DNA from 2 places in the Comamonas sp. E6 genome. Region 2 is predicted to be linked to the other one. Evidence: riboswitches for the same ligand, from Rfam matches in the RefSeq annotation. Region 2 holds a riboswitch; the other holds the start of a gene.

What was found. Region 2 has a riboswitch for S-adenosylhomocysteine ahead of metH (methionine synthase). Riboswitches for the same ligand answer to the same signal wherever they lie in the genome.
Region 1: linked by a shared signal. The riboswitch ahead of ahcY (adenosylhomocysteinase) and the one ahead of metH (methionine synthase) in region 2 are both predicted to bind S-adenosylhomocysteine.

What each region holds. Positions count from the first base shown of each region.
Region 1 covers NZ_BBXH01000005.1:69,288-74,206, forward strand. Annotated here, with positions in the region: gene CSE6_RS01380 (sensor histidine kinase KdpD) at 1-712, shown strand, start outside; gene CSE6_RS01385 (response regulator) at 748-1,455, shown strand; S-adenosyl-L-homocysteine riboswitch at 1,474-1,570, shown strand; gene ahcY (adenosylhomocysteinase) at 1,646-3,076, shown strand; gene CSE6_RS01395 (TlyA family RNA methyltransferase) at 3,354-4,550, shown strand; gene metF (methylenetetrahydrofolate reductase [NAD(P)H]) at 4,629-4,919, shown strand, end outside.
Region 2 covers NZ_BBXH01000007.1:407,169-412,087, forward strand. Annotated here, with positions in the region: gene CSE6_RS06140 (PACE efflux transporter) at 1-371, shown strand, start outside; gene gltS (sodium/glutamate symporter) at 481-1,719, opposite strand; S-adenosyl-L-homocysteine riboswitch at 2,137-2,246, shown strand; gene metH (methionine synthase) at 2,283-4,919, shown strand, end outside.

The DNA of each region.
Region 1 (4,919 bases), on a different contig from region 2:
CCAGATCGCCATGGAGGGCGAACGCATGCGCAACACCTTGCTCTCGGCCGTCTCGCATGATCTGCGCACGCCGCTGACGGGCATCCTGGGCGCGGCCCAGGCGGCCTTGCCCCATGCGCCGCAGGGGCCGGCGCACCACATGCTGGTGCAGATTCGCAATCAGGCACAGGCGCTGCAGCAACTGGTGGACAACCTGCTGGCCATGGCGCGCCTGCAGCAAGGCGGCGTGCAGCTCAAGCGTGAATGGCTGCCGGTGGACGAACTGGTGGGCAGCGCGCTGGCGCAGATGCGCGAGCGACTGGCCGCTCATGTGCTGCAGACCTCGCTGCCGGCCGATCTGCCCTTGCTGCAGCTCGATGCCGTGCTGATGGAGCGTGTGCTGGTCAATCTGCTGGACAACGCCATCAAGTACACGCCCGAAGGCACGACGATCACCGTGGCAGCCAGCGTGGCCGACGGCGACTGCGTGCTGAGCGTGCAGGACGCAGGGCCGGGTCTGCCCGTGCATCTGTCGGCCGAGCAACTGTTCGAGCCGTTCACGCGTGGGCAGGCGGAGAGTGCCGTGTTCGGCATGGGGCTCGGCCTGGCTCTGGCTCAGCGCATCGTGCAAGCCCATGGCGGCAGATTGCGGGTTGCACAGGCAGATCCCGGTCCGGGCACCATTTTCAGCGTACACCTGCCCGTGCCCGAGCAGCCGGCCATGGACGAATGAGCCGACAATCCCGTGCATCACATGCAAATCCGAACATGACAAGCGCCGCACCCCGCATTTTGCTGATTGAAGACGACGCCAGCATCCGCCGCTTTGTGCGCCTGGCATTGGAGGACGAAGGCTGGCAGGTGTTCGAGTCAGAAACCGCCAGGCGCGGCCTGATCGAGGCCGCCAGCCGCCAGCCCGACGCCGTGGTGCTGGACCTGGGCCTGCCCGATGCCGATGGCAAGACCGTGATTGCCGAGCTGCGCGCCTGGAGCCAGTTGCCGATTCTGATTCTGTCCGCGCGCGAGCGGGAAGAAGAGAAGGTGGCGGCGCTGGACGCCGGTGCCGACGACTACCTGACCAAGCCCTTTGGCGTGCCCGAGCTGCTGGCCAGGCTGCGCGTGATGCTGCGCCGCCGCCAGCAGGCGTCGGCGTCAGACAAGCCCGGCAGCTGTGCGCGTTTCGGTGCGGTGGTGGTGGATCTGGCGGCGCACGATGTCAGGCGCGACGGAGTGGCAGTGCACCTGACGCCCATAGAGTTCCGCCTGCTGGCGGCCCTGATTGCCGGCCATGGAAAGGTGCTGACGCATCGCCAGTTGCTGCTGCAGGTCTGGGGGGCGGAGTATCTGGACCGTCCTCACTATCTGCGCGTGCACATGGCCAATCTGCGCCAGAAGATAGAGAGCGATCCGGCCCAGCCCCGGCATCTGGTAACCGAGTTGCAAGTGGGTTATCGCTTGGTGGGACTGGAAGGCTGATTCCTTTATAATCGCCGTCCATCCGAGGAGCGTTGCAGCGTTCCCCAGCCAGCCATGAGCTGGTCTGCGCGGGGCGTGAGGCTCGGATTTCATCCCGCAACGACGCTCGCCCACGCTTTCTGTGCGGTGAGCCGGTTTATTCCCCCTCTGCTGCAGAACGTGGTTTTTCATTCAAGATTTGGAGAAAACCATGAACGCTGCCGTGCGCTTCAACCCCGCTGATTCGGCCATTACCGATATTTCCCTGGCTGCCTGGGGCCGCAAGGAAATCAGGATCGCCGAAACCGAAATGCCTGGTCTGATGGCCGTGCGCGAGGAGTTCGCCGCTGCCCAGCCCCTGAAGGGTGCGCGCATCACCGGCTCGCTGCACATGACCATCCAGACCGCCGTGCTGATCGAGACGCTGACGGCTCTGGGCGCGCAAGTGCGCTGGGCCTCGTGCAACATCTTCTCGACCCAGGACCACGCTGCTGCCGCCATCGCCGAAACCGGCGTGCCTGTCTACGCCATCAAGGGCGAGTCGCTGGAAGACTACTGGAATTACACCCACTCCATCTTTGAATTCGGCGCTGCCGGCACCGAAGGCGAAGGCCCCAACATGATCCTGGACGACGGCGGCGACGCCACCATGCTCATGCACCTGGGCAAGCGCGCCGAGAAGGACCTGTCCGTGCTGGCCAACCCCGGTTCGGAAGAAGAGCGCATCGTCTTCGCCGCCATCAAGGCCAAGCTGGCCGTGGATCCCACCTGGTACAGCCGCAAGTCGGCCCAGATCATGGGCGTGACCGAAGAGACCACCACCGGCGTGCACCGCCTCAACGAAATGTCGGCCAAGGGCACGCTGCTGTTCCGCGCCATCAACGTCAACGACTCGGTGACCAAGTCCAAGTTCGACAATCTGTACGGCTGCCGCGAATCGCTGGTGGACGGCATCAAGCGCGCCACCGACGTGATGATCGCCGGCAAGGTGGCTTGCGTGGCCGGCTATGGTGACGTGGGCAAGGGCTCGGCCCAGGCGCTGCGCGCACTGTCGGCCCAGGTCTGGGTGACCGAGATCGACCCCATCAACGCCCTGCAGGCCGCCATGGAAGGCTACAAGGTCGTGACCATGGAATATGCTGCCGACAAGGCCGATATCTTCGTGACCACCACCGGCAACAAGGACATCATCCGCCACGAGCACATGGTTGCCATGAAGGATCAGGCCATCGTCTGCAACATCGGTCACTTCGACAACGAAATCGATGTGGCTTCGATCGAGAAGTACAAGTGGGAAGAAGTGAAGCCCCAGGTGGATCAGATCGAGTTCCCCGACGGCAAGAAGATCACCCTGCTGGCCAAGGGCCGTCTGGTGAACCTGGGCTGCGCCACCGGCCACCCCAGCTTCGTGATGTCCAACTCCTTCGCCAACCAGACCCTGGCGCAGATCGAGCTGTTCACCCGCCCCGACGCCTACGAAGTGGGCAAGGTCTATGTGCTGCCCAAGATCCTGGACGAAAAGGTCGCCCGCCTGCACCTGAAGAAGGTCGGCGCCATGCTGACCGAACTGAGCGACGAGCAGGCCGCTTATATCGGCGTGAGCAAGCAAGGCCCTTACAAGCCTGAAACGTATCGCTATTAACTCCCCCTTAGGCGCTTTGCGCCTTCCCCCTCTCTGGCTTCGCCGGAGGGGGACGACAGCCTCGCTGCGAGGCGGCTCTTGCTCGCTGTCCCTTGTTTGGTGTGCGCCAGTATTGGGGCTGTGTTGATTTATTTGATAGCTTCTTGCGCTTGTCGTATCTTGATTTCAGATGAATTTCTGTCTGAAATTAAGACAGGGTAAGCGCAGGCAGCTATAAAAAAACAGATTATCTTGCCTGCAGCGTATGGCTGCGGTTGATTTCAAAGGAAGCGACGCTATGCGCGCAGATGTTTTTTTGGTTGAAGCAGGTCATGCTGCCACCCGTTCCCAGGCCCAGCGCCTGATTGCCTCGGGTGTGGAGTGGCGCCTGACGCCGCTGGCGCCATGGAAGAAAGTGGCCAAGAACGGCGATGACATTCCTGCCGGTGCCGAGCTGCAGCTGCTGGACGCCGCCGAGGCCAAATACATCTCGCGCGGCGGGCTCAAGCTCGAAGGCGCGCTGGCCGCGACCGGCCTGAGCGTCAAGGGCTTGCGCTGTCTGGACGTAGGCCAGAGCACGGGCGGCTTCACCGATTGCCTGCTGCAGGCCGGTGCGACCCAAGTCATCGGCCTCGACGTGGGCCACGGCCAGCTGCACGAGCGCCTGAAGAATGACGAGCGCGTGGTCTGCGTCGAGGGCTTCAACGCCCGCGCGCTGACGCCCGAGCTGCTGGAGAAGGCCTGCGACGAGGCGCTGTGCGAAGTCATCGAGGAAGAAGAGGACAACGACACCCAGCCCGTCGCCCCCTATGCCTGGATGCGCAACGGCGGTCAGGTCGATGAGGACTATGACGACAGCGACGATGCCAAGGAACAGGACGTCGAGAGCTTCAAGGCCGAGCGCGCCGCCAAGGCCAAGGCCCGGGCCGAAGGTCTGGCTCCGGTGGAGCTGCGCCGCAAGCCCGGCACCGAGAATATCGATATCAGCCCGGCATTTGATTTCGTGACCGGCGATCTGTCCTTCATCTCGCTGACCCTGGTGCTGCCTGCCGTGGTGCAGCTGCTCAAGCCCCATGGCCAGCTGCTGATGCTGGTCAAGCCGCAGTTCGAGCTGCAGCCCGGCCAGATCGGCAAGGGCGGCATCGTGCGCGACACGGCCTTGTACGCCGAGGTCGAAAAACGCATTCGCGACTGCCTCGGCGATCTGGGGCTGAGCGTCAAGCAGTGGCTGGACTCGCCCATTGAGGGCGGCGACGGCAATCACGAATTCTTCGTCTGGGCCCAGCAGGGCGCTGAAGTCAAGGCTCCGGCCCCCCTCGTTGCTGACGAAGCGGCTGCGGCCAGGCCGGCCGTCAAGGCGGCCGCCAAGCGCCCTTCGCGTGCCGACATCAAGGCCCAGCGCGCCAAGCAGGAGCTGTATGAAGACCCCGAGGTGGCCAGCTTCGGCCAGCCCGGCCCGGCACGCAGCAAGCAGAAAAAGCGAAACGAGCGCTGAGCAAACAGCGCAAGAGCGTGGCGGGTGCCGAGCCTTCGGAGCCCGCCCATGACCCAGGATTCAGAGACATACACCGCCATGAGCTTTCCCGTCAGCTTCGAGTTTTTCCCCACCAAGACGCCCGAAGGCGCTGCCAAGCATGTGGGCGTGCGCCAGGCCCTGTATGCGCGCAAGCCCGAGTTCTGCTCCGTGACCTATGGCGCGGGCGGCTCCACCCAGGCAGGCACCTTCACCATGGTGCGCGACATCCAGAACGAGGGTGTGGGCGCGGCCTCGCACTTCTCCTGCATCGGCGCCACGCATGAAAAAGTGCGCGCCGAGCTGAACGAACTCAAGGCCATGGGCGTCAAGCGCATCGTCGCCTTGCGC
Region 2 (4,919 bases):
TCGTCTCCAGCCTGATCTTCATGGCCATCGGCCAGAAGGCCAGCGATTCCGGCGTCATGGCCGTGGCTGCCTCGGTGATCGCGATCTGCTGGAATCTGAGCTTCAACCACCTGTTCGAAAAATGGGAATCGCGCCAGAGCGTCAAGGGCCGCTCCCTGATGCGCCGCGTGGTGCACGCCATCGGTTTCGAAGGCGGCATCGCCGCCATGCTGATCCCGCTGATGGCCTGGTGGTTCGGCATCTCGCTGTGGGAAGCTGCAGTGATGGAAGCCGGCCTGCTGGTGTTCTTCATGGTCTACACCTTTGCCTTCAACTGGGCCTTTGACCGCATCTTCGGCTTGCCGGCTTCGGCCCAGGCCGTGGCTGCATGACCTGAGTCAGATATGTCTCTGGCGCTTTTCCATAAAGCGTGAATAGCTATGAAAAAAGGCGTGTTCCTGTTTGACAGGAACACGCCTTTTTTGTGGGCGCAAGCTGCGATCAGCGAACGATGCTGATCATGGCCTGCAGCACAAAGGCGTTGATGATGTCGATGAAGAAGGCTCCGACCAGAGGCACGATCAGAAAGGCCTTGTGCGACGGGCCGTACTGGTTGGTGATGGCCTGCATATTGGCAACGGCCGTGGGTGTGGCGCCCATGCCGAAACCGCAGTGGCCGGCAGCCAGCACGGCGGCGTCATAGTTCTTGCCCATGATGCGGAAGGTCACAAATGCGGCATACAGCGTCATGACGATGGCTTGTGCGGCCAGGATGACCATCAACGGGCCGGCCAGGTCGGTCAACTCCCACAGCTTGAGCGACAGCAGGGCAATAGCCAGATAGATGGATAGCGCGGCATTGCCGAAGACATCGATGGCGCGGTCAAACACCTTGAAGCCGAACATATAGTCCAGCACGTTGCGGATGACCACACCGCCCCCCAGCGCCCAGACAAAAGTAGGCAGCTGGATGGCCGTGCCCTTGGTCAGGCCGGTCATGAATTCGGCAAAGGCCAGGCAGCCAGCGAAGAGGGCCAGTGTTTCCACTGCAGCATCAGCCGTGATCAGGCGCGGGGCCTTGTTGGGTGACTCGAAGTTGGCGACCTCGCTGCCTTCGCTCACCGTGGGAGCATCGGCGCGCAGTTGCTCGGACTCGGTCAGCGGCTGGGCCAGCTGATGGCGCGTGATCAGCCGCTTGGCCAGCGGTCCACCCAGCAGGCCGCCGATGACCAAGCCGAAAGTGGCGCAGGCAATGCCCAGGGTGGTGGCTCCCGTGAGACCGTATTGGTTTTCCAGCACCGAGCCCCAGGCTCCGGCCGTTCCGTGGCCGCCTACCAGTGTGATGGAGCCTGCGACCAGGCCGATCAACGGGTCCAGTCCCAGCACGGTGGCCAGGCTTACGCCCACGATGTTCTGCATCATGATGAAGACGGCAATCACGCCCAGGAAGATGAACAGCGCAGAGCCGCCCTCACGCAGCTTCGCGAAGTTCGCACTCAGGCCGATGGACGAGAAGAACACCAGCATGAAAGCCGACTGCAGACTGCCCTCGAAGCTCAGCGCCAGTCCCGTGGTCTGATGCAGCATGAAGATGATGGCCGCCACGACCAGGCCGCCGGAGACAGGCTCGGGAATATTGAAGTCGCGCAGAAAGCGGATATGTCTTGTCATGAGCTTGCCAAGCATGAGCACAAGCACGGCCATGATGAGGGTGTAGTACGCGCCGAAGGTCACGTTCATAGGATCTCCTGGGTGTTCCATGCGAGGGCTGAATGGCCTGCCTGGTCATGGCTGGCAATCGGCTGTGCACGGCTGAGCACATGGACCAGACATTTGCTGTCGATGGTGCCAAAGACTCAAAGATAGGGGCTGTAGGTGCTTGTCCACTCATGGCAGGCGGCCCCGTCGGTGCCGGGCTGCCTGAGAGCAGGAAAGCGATGTGCGCCATTCCTTGCGGATGCGCACCATGCCGGGAATATGCTTGAAATGAGATGGTTGCATTCGTGTTTTGCGAAATTACCTTTTGCCCTGCTCCTGTTTTTGGGGTGTGGAAAGTCGAATCTGCTATAGCCGTTCGCAAAGAGCTATCCTGCACAGCTGCGGGGCAAAGCGCCTTGAAGCCCCGATTGCCCGCCCTCGCCGTAGAATGACGGGCTTCACCCCGAGGAGCGCTGCAGCCGGTCATCCCAGAGATGTTTGACCCGTCAGGCTCGGGGTCGCAGATCAGGTTGACGATCTGCTGGCACTCACAACGGCGCTCACCTGTTTTCGATTCTGTTTCTGGTTTTCACACAGGTGAGCTGATGTCCGCTGCTACCCCTTCCACTGCCATTCCTCCCATGCGCCTGTCGGGCCTGGAGCCCGTCTTCATCGGCGATGAGACGCTGTTCGTCAACGTGGGCGAGCGCACCAACGTCACCGGCTCCAAGGCCTTTGCGCGCCTGATCCTCAACGAGCAGTACGAAGAGGCTCTGGCCGTGGCGCGCCAGCAGGTGGAAAACGGCGCCCAGGTGATCGATGTGAACATGGACGAGGCCATGCTGGACAGCAAGGCCGCCATGGTGCGCTTTCTGAACCTGATTGCCTCCGAGCCCGATATCGCCAAGGTGCCGGTGATGGTGGACAGCTCCAAGTGGGACGTGATCGAGGCCGGTCTGCGCTGCCTGCAGGGCAAGGGCATCGTCAACTCGATCTCCATGAAGGAGGGCGTCGAGGAGTTCAAGAAGCACGCCAAGCTGGTCAAGCGCTATGGCGCTGCCGCCGTGGTGATGGCGTTTGACGAAAAAGGCCAGGCCGACACCTTTGCGCGCAAGATCGAGATCTGCGAACGAGCCTACCGCATTCTGGTTGACGAAGTGGGCTTCCCGCCCGAGGACATCATCTTCGACCCCAACATCTTTGCCGTGGCCACCGGCATCGAAGAGCACAACAACTACGGCGTCGATTTCATCGAGGCCGTACGCTGGATCAAGCAGAACCTGCCCGGTGCCAAGGTCTCTGGCGGCGTCTCCAATGTCTCGTTCTCGTTCCGTGGCAACGACCCCGTGCGCGAGGCCATCCACACGGTGTTCCTCTATCACGCGATTGCGGCGGGCATGGACATGGGCATCGTCAATGCCGGCATGGTCGGTGTGTACGATGACCTGGAGCCCCAGCTGCGCGAACGCGTGGAGGATGTGGTGCTCAACCGCCGCCCCGATGCGGCCGAGCGCCTGCTGGAGATCGCCGACAGCGCCAAGGGCGCGGCCAAGGACGACAGCAAGAAGCTCGAGTGGCGCGGCACGCCCGAGGCACCGAAGACTGTGGGTGAGCGTCTGTCGCACGCCTTGGTGCACGGCATCACCGACTTCATCACCGAAGACACCGAAGAGGCCTACCAGCAGATCGTGGTGCAGGGCGGCGGTCGCCCGCTGCACGTGATCGAAGGCCCGCTCATGGACGGCATGAATATCGTCGGCGACCTGTTCGGCGCCGGCAAGATGTTCCTGCCCCAGGTGGTCAAGTCCGCGCGCGTGATGAAGCAGGCCGTGGCCCACCTGGTGCCCTATATCGAGGAAGAGAAGCGCCAGCAGGAAGCGGCGGGCCTGGACGTGACCAGCAAGGGCAAGATCGTCATCGCCACCGTCAAGGGCGATGTGCACGACATCGGCAAGAACATCGTCACCGTGGTCCTGCAGTGCAACAACTTCGAAGTCATCAACATGGGCGTGATGGTGCCCTGCCACGAGATCCTGGCGCGTGCCAAGGCCGAGGGCGCGGACATCATCGGCCTGTCGGGACTGATCACTCCCAGCCTCGAAGAGATGCAGTATGTGGCCGGCGAGATGGACAAGGACGACTACTTCCGCATCAAGAAGATTCCGCTGCTGATCGGCGGCGCGACCTGCTCGCGCGTGCATACGGCCGTGAAGATTGCCCCCAAGTACGACGGCCCTGTGGTCTATGTGCCCGATGCCTCGCGCTCGGTCAGCGTGGCGCAGAGCCTGCTGGGCGACGGCAAGCAGGCCTATCTGGACGAGCTGAGCGCCGACTACGACAAGGTGCGCACCCAGCATGCCAACAAGAAGAAGACGCCGCTGTGGACGCTGGAGCAGGCCAGAGCCAATGCCGCCGTGGTGGGCCATGCGCCTGTGGTGCCGCGCACCCTGGGCCGCCGCGTGTTCAAGAACTTCGACCTGGCTGAAATTGCCCAGTACATCGACTGGGGCCCGTTCTTCCAGACCTGGGATCTGGCGGGTCCCTACCCGGCCATCCTCGACGATGAGGTCGTGGGCGTGGAGGCGCGCAAGGTGTTGGCCGATGCCAAGCTCATGCTGCAGAAGATCATTGACGGCCGCTGGCTGCAGGCCAATGGCGTGATGGGCCTGTTCCCCGCCAATCGCGTGGGCGACGACATCGTGTTCTACACCGACGAATCGCGCAGCCAGGTGCTGACCACCTGGTACGGCATGCGCCAGCAGACCGAAAAGCAGGCCGTGGACGGCCCGGATGGCCGGCCCGTGATGCGCCCCAGCCGCTGCCTGGCCGATTTTGTGGCCGCCAAGGAGTCGGGCATTGCCGACTATGCCGGCCTGTTTGCCGTGACCGCCGGCATCGGCGCCGAGAAGAAGGACAAGGAATTCGAAGCCGCGCTAGACGACTACAGCGGCATCATGTTCAAGGCCCTGGCCGACCGCCTGGCCGAAGCCTTTGCCGAGTGCCTGCACCAGCGCGTGCGCAAGGATCTGTGGGGCTATGCCGAAGACGAGAACCTGAGCAACGAGGAGCTCATCAAGGAAGCCTACAAGGGCATTCGCCCCGCGCCCGGCTACCCTGCCTGCCCCGATCACACGGCCAAGATCGACCTGTTCAAGGCGCTGCAGGCCGATGAAATCGGCATGACGCTGACCGAGAGCCTGGCCATGAACCCGGCATCCAGCGTGAGCGGTTTCTACATCGGC